DNA from 3 places in the Kribbella sp. NBC_01510 genome. Region 2 is predicted to be linked to each of the others. Evidence: riboswitches for the same ligand, from Rfam matches in the RefSeq annotation. Region 2 holds a riboswitch; each other region holds the start of a gene.
What was found. A riboswitch is a leader RNA that binds a small molecule or an ion and turns the genes downstream of it on or off. The one in region 2 is predicted to bind ZMP and ZTP.

Region 1 (6,074 bases), 2.2 Mb from region 2:
CACTCCATCGCCGCGATCAGCTCGGACACGGTGCCCTCGCCGGCCGCGTTGAGGATCTTGCCGGAGATCAGTTCGGCTCCGGGTGCGATGCCCTTCCGGGCGCCGTCGGACCCGGCGCCGTTGCCGGCCACCAGCGACGCGATCTGGGTGCCGCGACCGAAGTCGTCCTGCGGGCCTTCGCCGGTGAAGTCCTCGGTGGCCGTCACCTTGCCCTCGAGTGCCGGGTGGCCGGTGTCGATGCCGGAGTCGAGGATCGCGACCTTCACGCCGTGACCGTCGAGGCCGCGGCGCCACGCGGTCGGCGCCTGCACCTGCTCCAGGTATGGGTCCAGCGGTGCCGCTGCGGCCTTGGAACCGCTACTCGGCGGCGTCTTGCTCGTCGATCTGCCGGTCCCGGGCGCCGACTCAGGCACAGGGTCACCATGCAGGGCTGTGTCCAGCCAGATCTTGGCCGGCAGGGCGGACCGGGCGGCCGTCAGGGCCGATCCGAACGCTGTCGCCCAGGACTTCTCGATCCGGCCCGCAGTCGCACCGATGCTGGCCAGCGTGCGGCTCGGGGTGAATCCGGCGTTTGCCATCGTCCGCGCGCCGGAACTCTCCCGCACGATCACGGGCAGGTCCGCGCGGTGCGCGTCGTCGTACCCCATCTCGACGAGGCCGGTCACGTCGAACAGGGCAGGGTCGAGTACGCCGGGAACCAGGCTCGCGACGTCGTGCGGGATCACGCTGATCCGGCCGTGGTCGTTACGTACGGCGTACCCGACCGCGGACCCACCGTCGCGGGACCGGACGTCGACCTGCGGCTTCCCGTCCGGGCCGGGCCGCAGCGTGACGTGCTCGCCGGTCAGCAACGTCACTGTGGCGGGGCTCCTGAGTACGGGGGCCGGCTCGACGACCGGCGCGCCAACTGTCGGCGCCGCGGTAGCGGTGACTGGAGCAGTCAGCCCGGACAGCGCCAGGGCGCCGCTGGCCAGCAGCGCCGGTATCGGTAAAGATCGTGGAAACCCCACCGGGTACACCATCCTTGCTGTAGGCACCGATCAGGTGCGGACGTCTTGCCATAGGCACCGATCAGGTGCGTCGTGACCTTTGGTATCCGATCCCACCCGGCGCGGTCACGAGACTGCCGTGACAGGAGGCCGACATGACCGGAATCAGTCACCCGCCGACCGACAGCGGTCGCACCCGACTCGAGGCGTACGTCGACGGGTGGCGGCGGCACGACATCGCGGCGGTTCTGGACACGTTGACCGACGACTGCGTGGTGATCGAGTCGTATGGGCCGGTCTATCGGGGCAAGGCGCGGGTCGAGCAGTGGATGAACGCCTGGTTCGGCGCCGGCGGCACCGTCGACGCCTGGGAGATCACGTCATCGGCGGCGGCCGGCGACACGCTGATCGTCGAGTGGCGCTTCGAGTGCACGTGGAAGGGCGAACCCGGCGCCTTCGACGGCGCCACGATCGCACGACTCGACCAGGGCCGCATTGCGTACCTCCGCGAGTACGCGACCACCGCTGCGCTCTACGACTGGACCGGAGTCTGGCGCGACTGAGTTTGGATCCGTGGATGCTGACCGGTCCGATCCCCCGCGATGGCGTCCACTTCATGGGTTGTCCGCTGCCGTCGTGGGTTCTCCCCTCGTCCACCAAGGGAGAACCCACAACGGGATGGGAAATCCGGCGCTTCGGTTGGTTCGGTGGGTGTTGCTCGTGCCGTCGACCGGATCGCCAGGCCATCACAACGTGGCGGGGACGATGGCCTGCCACGGATGATCGCGGCCTCTGGGTGATTGTGATGGCCTGGAAGTCCGCCACAGCCCGCCCGGCGGTGGTGGGTTGGGCGATGCCGCGCCGCGGACCGGACCTGCAGCACTCACCAAGCAGCGCGATGCCAGACAGGCCCCGCTCGGCCGCGAGCAGTCGGCGGCTGACGACCGGGTTTGGTGAGTGCCCCACGTCCGCCCAGGCCAAGACCCGCGGGCGGCCGGGGCAGGCTGGGGAGGATCTCCCACCCGATCCGGGATCCGGGACGAGATCCTCCCCGCCCCCCGGCGGCAACCGACAGAACAAGGCCGACTGCCGGGGACGCGAAGGAGGCGAACGAGCCACCCACGGATACGTCAGAAGAGCCGGTTATCCCCTGCCGTTGTGGGTTCTCCCCGCGTGCACCGAGGGAGAACCCACAACAGGACGGGATATCCCCCGGAAGTTGCGCGGTGGGCTGCGGCGGAGCGAGATCACGGGACGAGCGCCGGACCGGTTCACGGATCCGGGCTGATATGTAGGGCCTGTTTGTCAAGTGGGCGTGGGGAGTCGGTCCTGATGTCGGGGCAGGACGAGGGAAGGGTTTCCCCGCCGTGGTTGCCGCCTGGATGGCCGCCCGCAGTCGGTGTCAAGGCTGGCCGTAGGCCACCCGGCAGGGCTTGGCCTTGACGCCGGCGAGGACGACGTCATGCTGATATGTAGGGCCTGTTTGTCAAGTGGGCGTGGGGAGTCGGTCCTGATGTCGGGGCAGGACGAGGGAAGGGTTTCCCCGCCGTGGTTGCCGCCTGGATGGCCGCCCGCAGTCGGTGTCAAGGCTGGCCGTAGGCCACCCGGCAGGGCTTGGCCTTGACGCCGGCGAGGACGACGTCATGCTGTGCGGCGTTGCGGGGAAGGGGGGCCCGCTGGGGGTGGAGGCCGAGGTCAGCGTGTCGTTGCACGACGCGTGGTCAAGGCTGATATGCGCGGGTTGGTTACCTGCAGGACCGTGTGTTCGGCTGGAGCGTAGCGCGGGTCTAAGGACGAGCGTGGCCAGAATGGCCCTTGTGGCATTCGGGCTGCTCATAGCCTCGGGGGCGCGTTGCTCCTCGCGCTGCCGGTTCCTCGGATCTCCACTCCCAACGGGGGCTCGGGTTAGGGCACGTTTCAGTCGGGGATCACCGCCAGCGACCAGCACCAGCCGGCCAGTTCGCGGGCGACGGCGACGTTGGCGATCACCGGTCGTTTCTTGCGCAGGTTCAGGTCGACCCAGCGGGCGTGCAGGCGCTGGTTGCCGGCATGACCGCGGGCCCGGGCCGCGGCCGGGGCCTGGTCCCAGCGGCGTCGCAGCACCACGCCGGGGGTGTAGGTGGTGCGGTGATGCCAGGCGGCCTCGACCAGCAGCCGCCGCACGTGGGCGTTGCCGGTCTTGGTGATCGCGCCCAGCACGCGGCTCTGCCCAGAGGAGTGTTCGCTGGGCACCAGCCCGACGTAGGCGCCGATGCTCGCGCCGGTGAACCGTTGCCAGTCGCCGATCTCGACGGCGAGCGCGAACCCGGTCAGCGTGGAGATGCCCCGCAGACACGCCAGCCGCCGCGTCACCGCGGTGAACTCGCTGTCCCCGGCTAGCGTGTTGATCTTCTCGTCCAACCGGGCACGGCGAGCCGTGGTCAGCACGACCGTCTCGTAGGCATCATCGAACGCGATCCGGGTCGGGACCGAGTCGAAGCACTGCTGGCGCAGCCACCGGTCGTGCAGCTCGGTCCACGCCTTACCGCCTGAATACACGATCCCGTGCCGCAGCAGCAGCTTCGACACCCGATGCCGGGCCCGCATCAGATCCTGCCGGGAGGCCTCCCGGGCCCGGACCAGGTCACGCGCGGCCTCCTCGGCCGGGCCCGGGATCCGCACCGGCACGACCTCGTCCAGCCGCAGCAACCGGGCCAGATGCAGCGCGTCCCGCGCGTCGGTCTTCACTCGATCGCCCGCGGGCCGCTGCAGCTTCGACGACGCCGCCACCTCGCACCGCAGCCCCGCCGCGATCACTGCACGAGCCAGACCGAACCCGGTGGGCCCGGACTCATACACGACAGCGCATGGGCCCGGCAGCCTGCCGATCCACTCCAGCACCTCCGCGTGCGACGGCGTCAACCGCGCCTTGAACACCTCACCGGTCTGCCCGTCGATCGCCGCTGCAGCAACCGACCGTGCGTGCACATCCAGACCAACACTCGTACGCTCAGAAAACACCGGGACCTCCTCACACCTGTCGGAAAGGCCGAACACCACAACCGCGTTCGGTAACCCACGATTGCGCGAGCGAGGTCCCGGCCAGCAACTACCCCCAACTCGAGAAGCAGTTCCTACATACGGTCTAAAGTGTTGGTCGACCGCGACTGGCGAGGGTGGAGTACCACCGGGGAGCGGGTTGTGGACAAGGCGTCGTCCGCCTGGGTGCCTCCGGCTCTCGTTTCGGAGGTTTCTGATGCGCTACGGCATGAATCCCCACCAGCCCGCCACGATGACGGCTCTCGGCGGCTCCCCGTTCGCAGTCGTCTCGGGCGTTCCGTCGTACGTCAACGTCCTGGATGCGCTGACCGGTTGGCAGCTCGTCCGCGAGGCGTCCGGTGCCTTCGGCGTTCCGGCGGCGGCGTCCTACAAGCATGTGTCTCCTGCTGGGGCGGCGCTGGGGGACAGCGTGGCCGGCGCCTACCTGCGTGCTCGCGATGCCGATCCCAAGTCGTCGTACGGCGACTTCGTTGCCGTCTCGCATCCGGTCGACGCGGAGCTCGCCGGGGTGCTCAAGCGTGTCGTGTCGGACGGGATCATCGCGTCCGGGTACGACGAGGGCGTGGTCGGGACGTTGGCGGCGAAGAAGCGTGGGAGCTTTCTGGTGTTGGAGGCGGATCCGGCGTTCGAGCCGCCGGCGGAGGAGGTTCGCGAGCTTTACGGACTGCGGTTGACACAGCGGCGGGACGACGTACCGCTGACTCGTGAGCTGCTGGATCCCGCGGTGCCGGACGCGGCGGCCCGGGATCTCCTGCTCGGGCTGATCGTGGTGCGGTACACGCAGTCGAACACGGTCGCGATGGTCAAGGACGGCATGACGATCGGCGTCGGCGCCGGGCAGCAGTCGCGGGTGGACTGCACCCGACTCGCCGGCGAGAAGGCTGCCGCGTGGTGGGACCGCCGTTCGACCGAAGCGCTCGCGGATGTGGCGATGGTGTCCGACGGTGCGCTCCCCTTCGTCGACAACGTCGAGGAAGCGCACCGGTACGGCGTCGCGCATATCGCCGAGCCGGGCGGGTCCATCCGGTCGGACGAGGTCGCACAGGCGTGCGCCGTGCGCGGCATCAGCTGGTCGCCGACCGGCGTCCGGCTGTTCCGGCACTGATCAGGCGACGTCGACCTTGGGTGGCTCGCGCTCGGCCGGGGCCGGCTGCGGACCGCCTTCCAGCTGGATGTCGGGAATGATGCGGTCGAGCCAGTCCGGCAGCCACCAGGCCCGGTCGCCGAGCAGCGTCATGACGGACGGGACCAGAACCATCCGGACGATGCTGGCGTCGATCAGGACGGCGACGGCCATGCCGACCGCCAGCATCTTCACCGTCGGGTCGTCGTCGAGGACGAAGCTCAGGAAGACCACGATCATGATCGCCGCCGCGGTCGTGATCACCCGAGCGGTCGCGCCGATCCCGATCGCCACGGCGCGATGGCTGTCGTTCGTCGCGATCCAGGCCTCGTGCACGCGGGACAGCAGGAACACCTCGTAGTCCATCGACAGCCCGAACACGATCGCGAACATCAGCATCGGCACGAACGACGGGATCGGCACCTTCTCGTCGATCCCGACCAGGGAGGATCCCCAGCCCCACTGGAAGACCGCGACGATGACGCCGTACGCGGCGCCGACCGACAACAGGTTGAGGATCGCGGCCTTGACCCCGATCAGCAGCGAGCGGAACGCCACGGTGAGCAGTAGGAACGCGAGCAGCACCACGGCGCCGATCAGCCACAGCATCCGCCCGGCCACCTTCTCGGTGAAGTCGACGTACCCGGCGGTCGTGCCGACGACGAAGGTCGGCTCCTGCTGGCCCGCGAGTACGTCGTCGCGGATCCGGTTGACCAGATCCTCGGTCTCCGCCGACGACGGTGACGTGGTCGGGATGACGGTGATGATCGCCGTCGTACCGGCGCTGTTCATGGTCGCCGGTTGGACGGCGGCCACTCCGGCGGTTTTCTGCAGCGTGGACGTGAGGCCGGTCAGCAAGGTCTGCTTGTCGGTCGAGCTCTCGGACGGGAGCTGTACGACGACCGTCAGCGGACCGTTGGCAC
Region 2 (6,074 bases):
CGGATCGACGAGGTCGAGTTCCACCCGTCCTGGCACTGGCTGATGGAGCGTGCGGTCGGGTTCGGGCTGCAGGCCGCGCCGTGGACGAGCGACCGTCCGGCGCCGCATCTGACCCGGGCCGCCGGGTTCTACGTCTGGTCCCAGGTCGAGCCGGGTCACGGCTGCCCGATCTCGATGACGTACGCCGCGGTCCCGGCACTCAAGGCGGACGAGCGGCTCGCGAAGGAGTGGATCCCGCAACTCGCGGCCACGTCGTACGACGTACGCCGGTTGCCCGCGGCCGAGAAGACCGGCGTCCTCGCGGGGATGGGGATGACCGAGAAGCAGGGCGGCTCGGACGTCCGGGCCAACCTCACCACCGCGACGCCGACCGGACCGGACGGTGAATACCAGCTGAACGGTCACAAGTGGTTCTGCTCGGCGCCGCAGGTCGATGTCTTCCTCGTACTCGCGCAGGCGCCGGACGGACTGAGTTGCTTCGTCGTGCCGCGGGTGCTTGCCGATGGCAACCGGAACGCGTTCGCGCTGCAACGGTTGAAGGACAAGCTCGGGAACCGGTCGAACGCGTCCAGCGAGGTCGAGTTCCACGGCACGATCGGCTACCGCCTCGGCGACGAGGGCGCCGGCGTCCGCACCATCATCGAAATGGTTGCCGCCACCCGCCTCGACTGCGTCCTCGGCTCCGCCGCCCTCCAACGACGAGCGCTCGTCGAAGCCAGCTGGCACACCCGCCACCGCTCGGCCTTCGGCGGGCTCCTCGCCGACAAGCCCGCGATGCAGAACGTCCTGGCCGACCTGGCCCTGGAGAGTGAGGCGGCAACCGCGCTGGGGATGCGGCTTGCGGCTGCGGCCGACGCGTCGGTCGGTGGAGACGAGCAGGCCGCAGCGTTCCGGCGGATCGGGCTGCCGTTGGCGAAGTTCTGGGTGTGCAAGCGAACGCCTTTCATGGTGGCGGAGGCGCTGGAGTGCTTGGGTGGTAACGGGTTCGTCGAGGAGTCCGGCCTTCCCCTCCTGTTCCGCGAGTCGCCGCTGAACTCGATCTGGGAAGGATCGGGGAACGTCAATGCGCTCGACGTCCTCCGTGCGCTCAGAAGGCCGGAGTCGCTCGACGCGTGGCTGCTCGAGGTCGGCGCGGCACGGGGTGCGGACGACCGCCTCGATGCCGCCGTGAACGACGTACTGGAAACGCTTGCCGATGTGTCCGAGGCGGAGGCCGGCGCACGCCGCCTCGCCGCCCGGATGGCCGTCTGCCTCCAGGCGTCCCTGCTCGTCCGGCACTCGGCACCCGAGGTCGCCGACGCCTTCGTCGCGTCCAGGCTGGCCGGCGACTGGGCCGGCGTCTTCGGCACCCTCCCCCGCACCACTCCCTTCACCCCGATCCTCGCCCGCGCCCTCTGATCGCGTTGCGTCCGAAGATCCGAGGGTTACAGGCCACGGTTCTTCGGACACAAGCCGCAAGAGAAGGGTGTGTACGCGATAGGGTGAGCGGGTCGCGACTGGCGCGCTGAGGTGGAGAACCACCGGGGAGCGAAGACCGTCGGCACCGTGCGCCTGGGTGCCTTCGACCCACTGCAACCGCAGGAGAGACAACGATGACTCAACCCTTCGATGCCGCCGCCGCATCGGCCGCGTACCGCAACGCGCTCGAGGTGATCGGCGCGGTGGAACCCACGATCGCCGGCGCGATCAAGGCCGAACTGGCCGACCAGCGCTCGTCGCTGAAGCTGATCGCGAGCGAGAACTACGCCTCCCCCGCCACCCTGCTCACGATGGGCAACTGGCTCTCGGACAAGTACGCCGAGGGCACCATCGGGCACCGCTTCTACGCCGGCTGCCAGAACGTCGACACCGTCGAGCAGGCCGCGGCCGACCACGCCGAGGCCCTGTTCGGCGCACCGCACGCCTACGTCCAGCCGCACTCCGGCATCGACGCGAACCTGGTCGCCTTCTGGGCGATCCTGGCCCAGCGGATCGAGTCCCCGGCGCTGGCCGAGGCGGGCGCCAAGCACGTCAACGACTTGTCCGACGAGGACTGGACCAAGCTCCGCAAGGCGCTCGGCGACCAGAAGATGCTCGGCATGTCGCTGGACGCCGGCGGTCACCTGACCCACGGCTTCCGGCCGAACATCTCCGGCAAGATGTTCAACCAGCACTCCTACGGCACCGACCCGGAGACCGGGCTGCTCGACTACGACGAGGTTGCCCGCAAGGCGCGCGAGTTCAAGCCGCTGATCCTGATCGCCGGCTACTCGGCGTACCCACGGAAGGTGAACTTCGCGAAGATGCGCGAGATCGCCGACGAGGTCGGCGCGACGCTGATGGTCGACATGGCCCACTTCGCCGGCCTGGTCGCGGGCAAGGTGTTCACCGGCGACTTCGACCCGATCCCGCACGCGCACGTCACCACGACCACCACGCACAAGTCGCTGCGCGGCCCGCGCGGCGGCATGGTGCTGTGCCAGCCCGAGTACGCCGACTCCGTCGACCGCGGTTGTCCGATGGTGCTGGGTGGTCCGCTGAGCCAGACGATGGCGGCAAAGGCGGTCGCGCTGGCCGAGGCCCGGCAGCCGTCGTTCCAGGTGTACGCGCAGGCGGTCGCCGACAACGCAGTCACGCTGGCCGAGGGCCTGATGAAGCGTGGCGTGAAGCTCGTGACGGACGGCACCGAGAACCACCTCGTGCTGCTCGACGTCTCGTCGTACGGCATCACCGGCCGGCAGGCCGAGTCCGCGCTGCTCGACGCCGGCATCGTGACCAACCGGAACGCCGTACCGCGCGACCCGAACGGCGCCTGGTACACGTCGGGTGTCCGGATCGGCACGCCGGCGCTGACCACCCGTGGTTTCGGCGGCGACGAGTTCGACCGGGTCGCCGAGCTCATCGTCGACGTCATCTCCGCCACGACGCCGACCACGACGTCGGCCGGTGCCCCGTCCAAGGCGAAGTACGTGCTCGCCGATGGCGTTGCGGACAAGACCAAGGCCGCCTCGTCCGAACTGCTCGACAAGCACCCGCTGTACCCGGGCCTCGAGCTCAGCTGACTCGCGCAGCGCCCGCTTCCACACTGTTGGGAGCGGGCGCACGCCGTTGTGGCATCAACACGGCGGCGAGTACGGCGCCTGCGACTGCGATTCCCGCCGACACCCACATGGTGGTGTTGAGACTGGTCATGAACGCGTCCCGGACATCGCTCAGCAGGTCGGCGGAGCCCGACTTGGCCGCAACGGCGAGCCCGCCACCAAGCCCCTTCTCGATCGCATCCGCGGCCTGCGCGGGCAGTCCGGTCGTGTCGACTCCTGCGCGGTAGACCGAGTTCAGCACCGTGCCGAGAACCGCGACACCGACCGTGCCGCCGACCTGGCGGAACGCCTGCAGCAGACCGGATCCGGTCCCGGCCCGCTCCGGGTCGAGCACACCCAACGCCGCGTTCATTGCCTGAGGCATCGAACACCCGAGACCGAAGCCGACCACCACGAACCAGATCGCGGTGTACCCGTACCCGGTGCCGAGCTCCGTGAAGGCCCCGAGCACGAACCCGACGGCCATCACCACGAACCCGGCCATCACCACCAGCCGGGTTCCGGCCTTCTCCTCCACCGGCTCGGCCACCTTCGCGCCGAGCGTCATCCCGCCGATGAACGGCAGCAACTTGAGCCCGGTGTGCAGCGCGTCCGATCCGTTGATGCCTTGGAAGTACTGCGGCATCGTGAACAGCAACCCGAAGATCGCGAACACCGACACCGTGAGCAGCACCGCGCCGCCGGTGAATGTCTTCTCGCGGAACAACCGCAGCTCGATCAACGGCCGCGTGGTCCGCCGCTGCCAGAACAGGAACCCGGCGATCAGTACGACGGCCAGTCCGAGGAACAGCACAGTGACACTATCGGTCCACGACGTCTCGCCGGCCTTGGTCACGCCGTACACCAAGCACGCCAGACCAGCACTGGAGAGCACGATGCCGAGCCAGTCGATGGCCGGTCGCCGCGAGCTTCGGGTCTCTGGGACGAGCAGCGTGACCGCAAGGGCCGCAATCAACGCGATCGGGACGTTCATGAAGAAGATCCACTGCCAGCCGGCGTGGTCGAGCAGCAGTCCGCCGACGATCGGGCCGAGCGGCATACCGATGCTGTTGGCAACGACGAAGAACCCGATCGCTTTCTTCCGGTCCTCCTCGGTGCGGAAGAGCACGGTGATCAGCGACAGCGCCACCGGAACGATCATCGCCGCACCGACGCCCAGGAACGCCCGAGCGGCGATCAGGCCCTCGGCCGAGTCGGCCAGGCCGCAGGCGAGCGAGGCGGCGCCGAACAGGGTGAGCGCGATCGCGATGATCTTGCGCCGCCCGTACCGGTCGCCGAGGAGACCGGCGGGCAACAGGAGGGCCGCGAGGACGAGGTTGTAGCTGTTCGCCATCCACTGCAACTGGCTGGTGGAGGCGTCGAGGTCGGACGCCAGCGTCGGCAGTGCGACGTTGAGCACGGTCGTGTCCAGGCCGAGGACGAGGACGGCGAGGCAGAGCGCGATGAGTACTCCGAAGCGGCGCGCGCCGGTCAGCGTCGGCCGTTCGGCGTGGGAGGTCGAGGTCATGATTCAAATTATCAAAAGTTTGTGATAGTTGCGATATATCAAATTATTGTAAGCTTCAACCATGGCGCAGGAACCGAGCCCGGAAGAGATCAGCCAGTTCGTCGAGCGCTTCGCCGGCGTGCTGGCCAACAGCGGCGTCCCGACGATGTCGGCCCGGGTGATGGGCCGGATGCTGGTCAGCCCGACCGGCACGATGACCGCCGCGGAGTTGGCCGAGTCGCTCAAGATCAGCCAGCCCGCGGTCTCCGGTGCGGTCCGGCAACTGCTCCAGGTGTCGTTCATCTCCCGCGAGCGGCTGCCCGGGTCCCGCAAGGACCACTACCGGATCCGCGACGACGTCTTCGCCGCGATCCTCGAACGCCGCAACGACGCCCTCGGCGAATGGGAGGCCAGCAGCCGCGCCGGCGCCGACCTCTTCGGCCCCGACTCCCCCGTCGGCCACCGCCTCACCGAAGCCGCCGACTTCTTCGCCTTCATCAAGACCGACCTCGACCAGATGATCAAGCACTGGCGGTCGGAGCACCCGCGCTGAGACCCGTCAGCGGATCGGTGGTGGCGGCAGGACAACCTGCATCCGCCGTGCCACCGCGAGCGCGACGTCGTCCGATCCATGCGGCGCCACAACCTGAACACCCACAGGCAATCCGTCCGCCAGACCGGCAGGGACGCTGACCGCGGGGTGCCCGGTCACATTGAAGGTCCAGCACGGGTCGCCGGTGACGATGCTGGACTCGTGCTGGTCGTAGCCGTGCGCAACAGTCAGCGTGGTCGGGGTGATCAGGGCATCCACTTCGGCGAAGAGATCGGCGAGCGCGGTGTTGTTGTTGTCGCGCACCTCGCGAGCCCGGTTCGCCGCGGCCGCTTCCGCACCGCGGCCGGCATCCAGACCCGACAGCACAGGCCACGCCTCATCAGTCGGGAGAAGCTCGAGCGGTACGTCGACCACGGTGACGCCGGCGTGAGTCAGCCGCTCGCGGATCACGTGGTCGACCGCAGGGTCCGCCAGATGACAGCCGAGGGTGGAGCGATACGCAATCCGCCACGAACGATCGTGAACTGTCGGGACCGGCCACGCCGGCAGCGCGGTCGGGTCCAGGCGGTGTGGACCGCTGGCGATGCTCGTCGCCACGATCACGTCGTCGAGATCGGCGCCGATGAAGCCGGCGGTGGTGAGCCCGCCGAGGGCGCGACCGACCGGGCGCGGGATGCGGCCATACGTGCCTTTGAAGCTGACCACTCCGCAGAACGCGGCCGGGATCCGCAGTGAGCCGCCGGAGTCTCCACCAGTTGCCAGCGGTACGACGCCGGCCGCGACCGCCGCCGCACCACCAGCGGTCGAGCCACCTGGCGATCGCGACAAGTCCCACGGGTTGCGGGTGTAGTCCTGGCCGTTCCATCCGAAGGTCTGCGACACCGCGCCGGGTCTGGCGCGCGTCGCCGTACCGATCGGGATCGCGCCGGCCGCCACGAGCCGGCTGATAATCGGC
Region 3 (6,074 bases), 640 kb from region 2:
CATCGGTGACGACCGCGTCGGTCTGCTCCAGTTGCTCGGCGATTACCGCGCCGACGTGATCCGGCGGTACGGCGACCACCACGAGCTGCGGCTCGATCTGGACCAGCCGCGAACCCGCGCCGATCCGCTCGGCCATCAGCGCGTTGTCCGGATCGGCGTCGACGAGCTCCACCACGACACCCAACCGCGCCAGCGCCAGGCCGATCGACGTACCGATGAGTCCGGTGCCGACGATCCGAACCGGACCGCGCAGCTCGGTCATGGGGCCTCCCGCCCTGGACTGAGGAGCGTAGGGAGCGAAGCGACTGAAGCGACGAGGGAAGGGCGGGAGTCACAGCCCCATGACCGCGCCGGCGCCGGAGGCCCGGCCAAAAGCACAGTCACTGGGCGCCCGTCAGGTCTGGACGGAGAGCTACCGCGCCGTGCAGGTAGACGTGCTGGATCTTCTCCCGGGAACGCGGGGTCTCGGTGTGCACCATCAGCCGGACCACGCGCGGCAGGGCGTGCGGGACGGCGATCTCCTGCATGCACATCAGCGGTACGTCGGTCAGCCCGATCTGGCGGCCGGCCACGGCGGGAAACTCCGAGTGCAGATCCGGCGTGACGGTGAACAGGATGCTGATCAGATCCTCGTTCTCCAGATCGTTCGCCTCCAGGACCGCCCGCACCAGCTCCGCGGACCGCTCGAGCAGATGCTCGCGCTCGTCCACGTCGAGCTGGGTGGCACCCCGGATCGCCCGTACCGCCACGTCTTCGCCTCCTTGGTCGTCTGTCTCCAACCCTAGAGCAGAGTGGTCAGAGGGTGGACAGCCGTCTCGGATAGTGCCGCCTCGAGCAGCGTCCGGGCCACCGGAAGCAGCCCGGCCTCCCGGACCGGCGCGAGCGGATCGGTCAGTTGCCGACGACGCCGGAACGATCCCGGCGGTTGGCCGTACGTGAGGGAGAAGCGGCGGGAGAAGTGGTACGGATTGCTGTAGCCGCAGTCGGACGCGATCTCGGCGATCGTCGCGTTGGTGCGCAGGAGCGCGGTCGCGGCCCGGGCCAGCCGGATCAGATCCAGGGCGTACGCCGGTCCGCAGGCGTACCGCTCCCGGAAGAGCCGGTGCAGGTGCCCTGCCGACAGGTTCGCCGCAGCGGCCAACTCCGGGACGGAGATGATTCGCGGGCCGCTCCTCGCCCACACGGTCGCAACATGGTCGACCAGGCGGCGGACAGCAACCGGCATCTCCTCGCGCGACTGACCGGCCGGAGCGCTGAGGAAGACCTCCAGCATCGTCGCCACCAGCCGGTCACTGTGTCCCCGGACCGACGATGACGGTACGCCGGCAAGGTCCAGCAGGTAGGTGCACAGCCCGTCCAGCAGGCTCGGATCGGACTGGGATCGCACCGACGGCCAACTCGACGGATCGCCGAGTCCGCCGAAGTCCTCGATCTGGAAGTGCACGTACGCGTGTCGCGACGAGCGATCGCAGTCCCAGATATAAGCATCCCGGTTCCCGCGCCGAGCCAATGCCACGGTGCCCGGGCGAAGGTCCTCCTCCACGGTCGCCTGCCGGAGGCCGGCATCGTCGTACACCTCGGTCCGCCACCGCGCCGAACCGCTCAGGATCCACAGCAGTTCGTAGTTCGGCAGCGTGCGTGGGCCATAGGTTGCCCCGGGCGGATAGTCCGCGACCTGGACCACGGAGTTCACGCTGATCACCGGGGGTCGCGAGGTCACGAACAGATAGTAATGCGCACGCCCGCGACATTGGCCGGGCCTGGTCTGCTCTGAGACCGTGAAGCCGGTCATCGCCCCCAAAGGCCGGATGGAGCATCAGATGCAGTCTGTCACCGCCGTACACAGCTTCGCCGAGGTCACCGACGAGTTGGTCGAGTCGTTCCGGCGGGACGGCTTCGTCGTCCTCGATCAGGCCGTGTCGCCCGACCAGGTCACCGCGCTCCATGCCGCGGCCGAGGCTCTGTGCCGCGGTGACCTGGGCGTCATCGACGGAGGTCCAGCCGCCGAGCCGACAGCGGATGTCCTGCGCAAGTACCTGTGCATCCACCAACCACACAAGGTGTCCGACGTGGCACTCGCGGCGTTACGGGCGCCACGGGTGGTCGCGGCGCTGACCGCGGTGATCGGGCCGAACGTCAAGGCCATGCAATCGATGCTGTTCATCAAGCCCGAGGGGAAGCCGGGCCAGGCATGGCACCAGGACGAGTTCTTCATTCCGACCAGGGACCGCTCGCTGACCGCGGTGTGGATCGCGCTCGACGATGCCACCGTGGAGAACGGCTGCCTGTGGGTTCTGCCGGGCTCCCACCGCCGCGGTGTCATCTACCCCGACCGGGAGCAGGACGATCTCCGCTTCGACTGCACGGTGGAGGCGTTCGACTTCCCGTACACCGACGACGATGCCGTCCCGGTCGAGGTGCCCGCGGGTTCAGCGGTGATCTTCAACGGTTATCTGCTGCACCGATCACTGCCGAACACCGGCCGGCACGGACTCCGCCGGGCGCTCGCCAACCACTACATGAGCGCGGAGTCGCTGCTCCCCTGGCAGTCCGTGCCACCTGGAGTCCACGTCGGCAAGCACGACTACCGCGACATCGTGATGGTGGCCGGGACCGATCCGTACGCCTACAAGGGCATCGACGATCTCGCTCGCCCGCACTCCCGGCGGGACAAGGACGGCGGGTGCGACCGCTGACTCAGCCCGCCTGAGCCTCGGCGGCGTCGACGGCCTGCTCCAGCAGGAGGGCGATCGTCATCGGTCCGACGCCGCCCGGGACCGGCGTGATCAGGCGGGCGACCTGGGCCGCCTCCTCGAAATGCACGTCGCCGATGTTGCCCTCGTTGTACCCGGCGTCGACCACGACCGCTCCCGGCTTCAGCCAGTCGCCGCGGACGAAGTTCGGCTTGCCGACCGCCGCCACCACGATGTCCGCGGTCCGGACGATCTCCGGCAGGCCGACGGTCCGCGAGTGCGTGTAGGTGACGGTCGCGTTCGATGCCAGCAGCAACATCCCGACCGGCTTGCCGAGAATCGGGCTGCGGCCGATCACGACCGCGTGCGCGCCGGCGATCGGTACGTCGTACGCCTCGAGCAGGCGCATGATCCCGCCGGGCGTCGCGGACCGGAACCCGGGATCGCCGAACGCCATCGCGGCGAACGACCGCATCGTCACGCCGTCGACATCCTTGGCCGGATCGATCGCCTCGAACGCGGCCCGCTCGTCGATCTGCGCCGGCACCGGGTGCTGCAGCAGGATCCCGTGCACCGCCGGGTCGCTGGAGAGCTTGTGAATCTCGGTGACCAGTTCGTCGGTGGTCGTCTCCGCGGGCAGTACGACGCTCCGCGACGCGATGCCGGCCTTCTTCGACCGGTTCTGCTTCATCCGCACGTACGTCGCCGACGCGGGGTCATCGCCCACCAGCACCGTCGCCAGACACGGCTGCACGCCGGTCTTCTCCTGCAGGGCCTTCGCCCTGGCGGCGGCGTGAGCCACGATCTCCGCGGCGAGGTGGGTCCCGGTCATCAGTTCGGCGGTGGTCATGCGCGCACTCCTTCGGGCGTCGACAACAGGTCAGATGCCCAGGCGCGCGGCGCAGCCGGATCTCCGGCAGGCCGTTCCCCGGTGGTTACCCACCTCAACGCCAGTCGCGGCCCACCGGTCAGGATACCCGGGCGGTCACCTCGGCGATGAACGTGTCGGCGACACCGTCGCCGATGCGGGGGTAGGTCTGGGAGTGCGGGAGGCGGATGTCGCGGATCTCCTCGGCCTGGGTGACCAGGTGGTTGATCTGGGCCTGGCTGGTGGCGACGTCCGAGCTGTTGCCCTCGGCTCCTGCTTCGAGGACGCGGAGGGCCTCGCGGAGCGCCTGACCCCAGTAGAAGCTCGCGTCGAGCCAGGCATCGGTCTCGTCGGCGAAGGACGGGTCGGACACTCCAGCGCGGATCTGCGCCGGAGCGTTCTCGATCGCCTCGAAGTACGGCTCGAGCTCCGCGATCGCGCCGGCCAGGTCGCCGCCCTCCCAGGTCGCCCAGAATTCGGCGATCTTCGCGGCCAGCACCGGCGCGTTCGCCAGGTGCAGCTTCCCGTCGTAGGTCGTCAGATCGGCGAAGACTTCGAGCGCGGCGATCGTCTCCGGGTCGCCGGAGGCCCGCTCGGCGATCGCGCGACGCCACGACGCCTGCTGGTCGTACGTCGCCGGATTCCAGCCGAACTCCGCGAACGAGTAGAGCGCGAGCTTGCTGGCCCCGGCCTGGTTCATCGGGTTCGAGATCACGCCGACGACCTGGTCGGCCAGGCCGGGCTCGCGGTTGCTGTAGTCCGCGAGCAGGATCCGGCCGTGCGCGTAGTCGTTGACCGGATAGTTGTCCCAGATCAGGATGTCGTGCCCGAACACCGCCTTCGCCTCGGCCGCTTGTGCGCTCGTGATCGAGTGCGGGACGACACCGATCCCGGTCCAGTGCACGACGACCGCGCTGTCCAACTGCTCCCGGAGCGCCTGCTTGTACGGCGACTCGGTCACGTCGTAGTACTCAGTCGGCACCATCTGCAGCGGGGCGAGATCCGGTTTGGTCGCCACCCACTCGCGCTGGATCCGGTTCAGCAGGTCGCTCTGCGCCCTCCCGGCCCCGCCACCACCGGCGCCGTACTTCTCCTCGTCCTCGGCGCAGTGCCACTTCTCGTACTCGATGTCGTCCAGTGGCACGTTGAACGCCCGCGCGCCGAGCTCGTAGAGCGCCTCGAACTTGGCGATCAGCGCCTGGAACTCGGTGTCGTCGGTGTAGCGGATCGAGAGGCCGGGCGAGAGCGCGAAGGTGAAGTCGACCTTGTTCCGCAGCGAGCGCTCGATCAGCTCGCCGAGCTCGGCCAGCTTGTCGGCCGGGTACGGGTCGCGCCACTGCTCGCGGTGGTACAGGTCGTCCTTCGGGGCGTACTGGTACGTGTTCATCCGGTGCGCGCCGAGGTAGTCCAGGTGGTCGAGCCGGTCCGCGTGCGACCACGGCGTACCGTAGAAGCCTTCGATCGAGCCGCGGTACCGCATCGTCGGCCAGTCGCGGATCTCCACGCCGTCCAGGTGGTTGCCCTGGACAAGTTGTGCGAAGGTCTGCGCGGCATAGAAAGTACCGCGCCCGTCGACGCCCTCGAGCACGACCTGATTGCTCCCGACGGCAACGACGTACCCCTCGGCCGGCAGCCCTTCAGCGGTCTGCACGTCGAGGCCGCCTCCGCCCAACCGGATCGTGACGGCCGCTTCTCCGTCGATGATCGTCTGTACGCCGGCGCGCGTCAGGGTCTCGCGGACGACGCGCTCGGCGTCCGGGTCAGTGGTCGGACCGTGCACCAGCCCGATCGTGTCGCCGAGGTCGAAGCCGTCGTCGCGGCGGGTGGTCTGCTGCGGTTCTGGAGTCACGATCCCAAGCTTTCAGAGAAGTCCGGCGTGGTCGAGAGCGAGGTACGCGGCATCGATTCCCGTCATCGCACCAGGAGTCCGGAGCTCGGTGCGGAACGCGTCCACCGTCAGCTCGACCGGGACACAGTCCTCCGTCTCGTCCAGCGCCTGCTTCCCGTCCGGACGGCAGCCGCGCGCGATCGCGACGTACTTGCGATAGATCGAGGACGCGGACGACCACTGCCAGCCGACCAGGTCGAGCGACTCACAGGTGTACCCGGTCTCTTCCTCGAGCTCCCGCGCGCCGGCCAGCGCCGGGTCCTCCCCCGGCTCGACCAGCCCGCCGGGAAGGTTCGTGACGATTCGATCCGGTCCGGCCCGGAACATCCGGACGGTCACGATCCGGCCCTCGGGGGTCAGCGGCAGGACAGTGATGCCCGCCGTGATGCCCTCGGCGGACTTCGGGCCGAACACGTCCCACTCCACCTCGCGCCCGTCGGGCAGCCGGTAGCGCCGAAGGTTCACGGTCAGGAACCGGTGGAACCCAGGCTCCTCGCCGAGCAACTCCCACGGCTGCGGATCGCCGGGACGAGACAGGTCAGCCGCCGCGGAGTCCGCGGCGGCTGAACCTTCAGCTGACTCGCTCACAGCGGCCGGTTGTCGTCCGGCTCCTCAGGTGGCGCGA

Region 1: linked by a shared signal. The riboswitch ahead of OG558_RS42210 (5-aminoimidazole-4-carboxamide ribonucleotide transformylase) and the one ahead of OG558_RS32175 (glycine hydroxymethyltransferase) in region 2 are both predicted to bind ZMP and ZTP.
Region 3: linked by a shared signal. The riboswitch ahead of OG558_RS35225 (bifunctional 5,10-methylenetetrahydrofolate dehydrogenase/5,10-methenyltetrahydrofolate cyclohydrolase) and the one ahead of OG558_RS32175 (glycine hydroxymethyltransferase) in region 2 are both predicted to bind ZMP and ZTP.

What each region holds. Positions count from the first base shown of each region.
Region 1 is NZ_CP109418.1:8,646,843-8,652,916, forward strand. It holds gene OG558_RS42195 (S8 family peptidase) at 1-1,010, opposite strand, end outside; gene OG558_RS42200 (nuclear transport factor 2 family protein) at 1,145-1,552, shown strand; gene OG558_RS42205 (IS110 family transposase) at 2,907-3,989, opposite strand; ZMP/ZTP riboswitch at 4,122-4,202, shown strand; gene OG558_RS42210 (5-aminoimidazole-4-carboxamide ribonucleotide transformylase) at 4,168-5,133, shown strand; gene OG558_RS42215 (MMPL family transporter) at 5,134-6,074, opposite strand, start outside.
Region 2 is NZ_CP109418.1:6,495,132-6,501,205, reverse strand. It holds gene OG558_RS32180 (acyl-CoA dehydrogenase family protein) at 1-1,398, shown strand, start outside; ZMP/ZTP riboswitch at 1,485-1,564, shown strand; gene OG558_RS32175 (glycine hydroxymethyltransferase) at 1,593-3,041, shown strand; gene OG558_RS32170 (DHA2 family efflux MFS transporter permease subunit) at 3,034-4,587, opposite strand; gene OG558_RS32165 (GbsR/MarR family transcriptional regulator) at 4,649-5,119, shown strand; gene OG558_RS32160 (amidase) at 5,126-6,074, opposite strand, start outside.
Region 3 is NZ_CP109418.1:7,131,298-7,137,371, forward strand. It holds gene OG558_RS35205 (prephenate dehydrogenase) at 1-262, opposite strand, end outside; gene aroH (chorismate mutase) at 381-749, opposite strand; gene OG558_RS35215 (helix-turn-helix domain-containing protein) at 782-1,720, opposite strand; gene OG558_RS35220 (phytanoyl-CoA dioxygenase family protein) at 1,821-2,696, shown strand; gene OG558_RS35225 (bifunctional 5,10-methylenetetrahydrofolate dehydrogenase/5,10-methenyltetrahydrofolate cyclohydrolase) at 2,698-3,543, opposite strand; ZMP/ZTP riboswitch at 3,573-3,661, opposite strand; gene OG558_RS35230 (beta-N-acetylglucosaminidase domain-containing protein) at 3,662-5,410, opposite strand; gene OG558_RS35235 (NUDIX hydrolase) at 5,423-6,037, opposite strand; gene prcA (proteasome subunit alpha) at 6,034-6,074, opposite strand, start outside.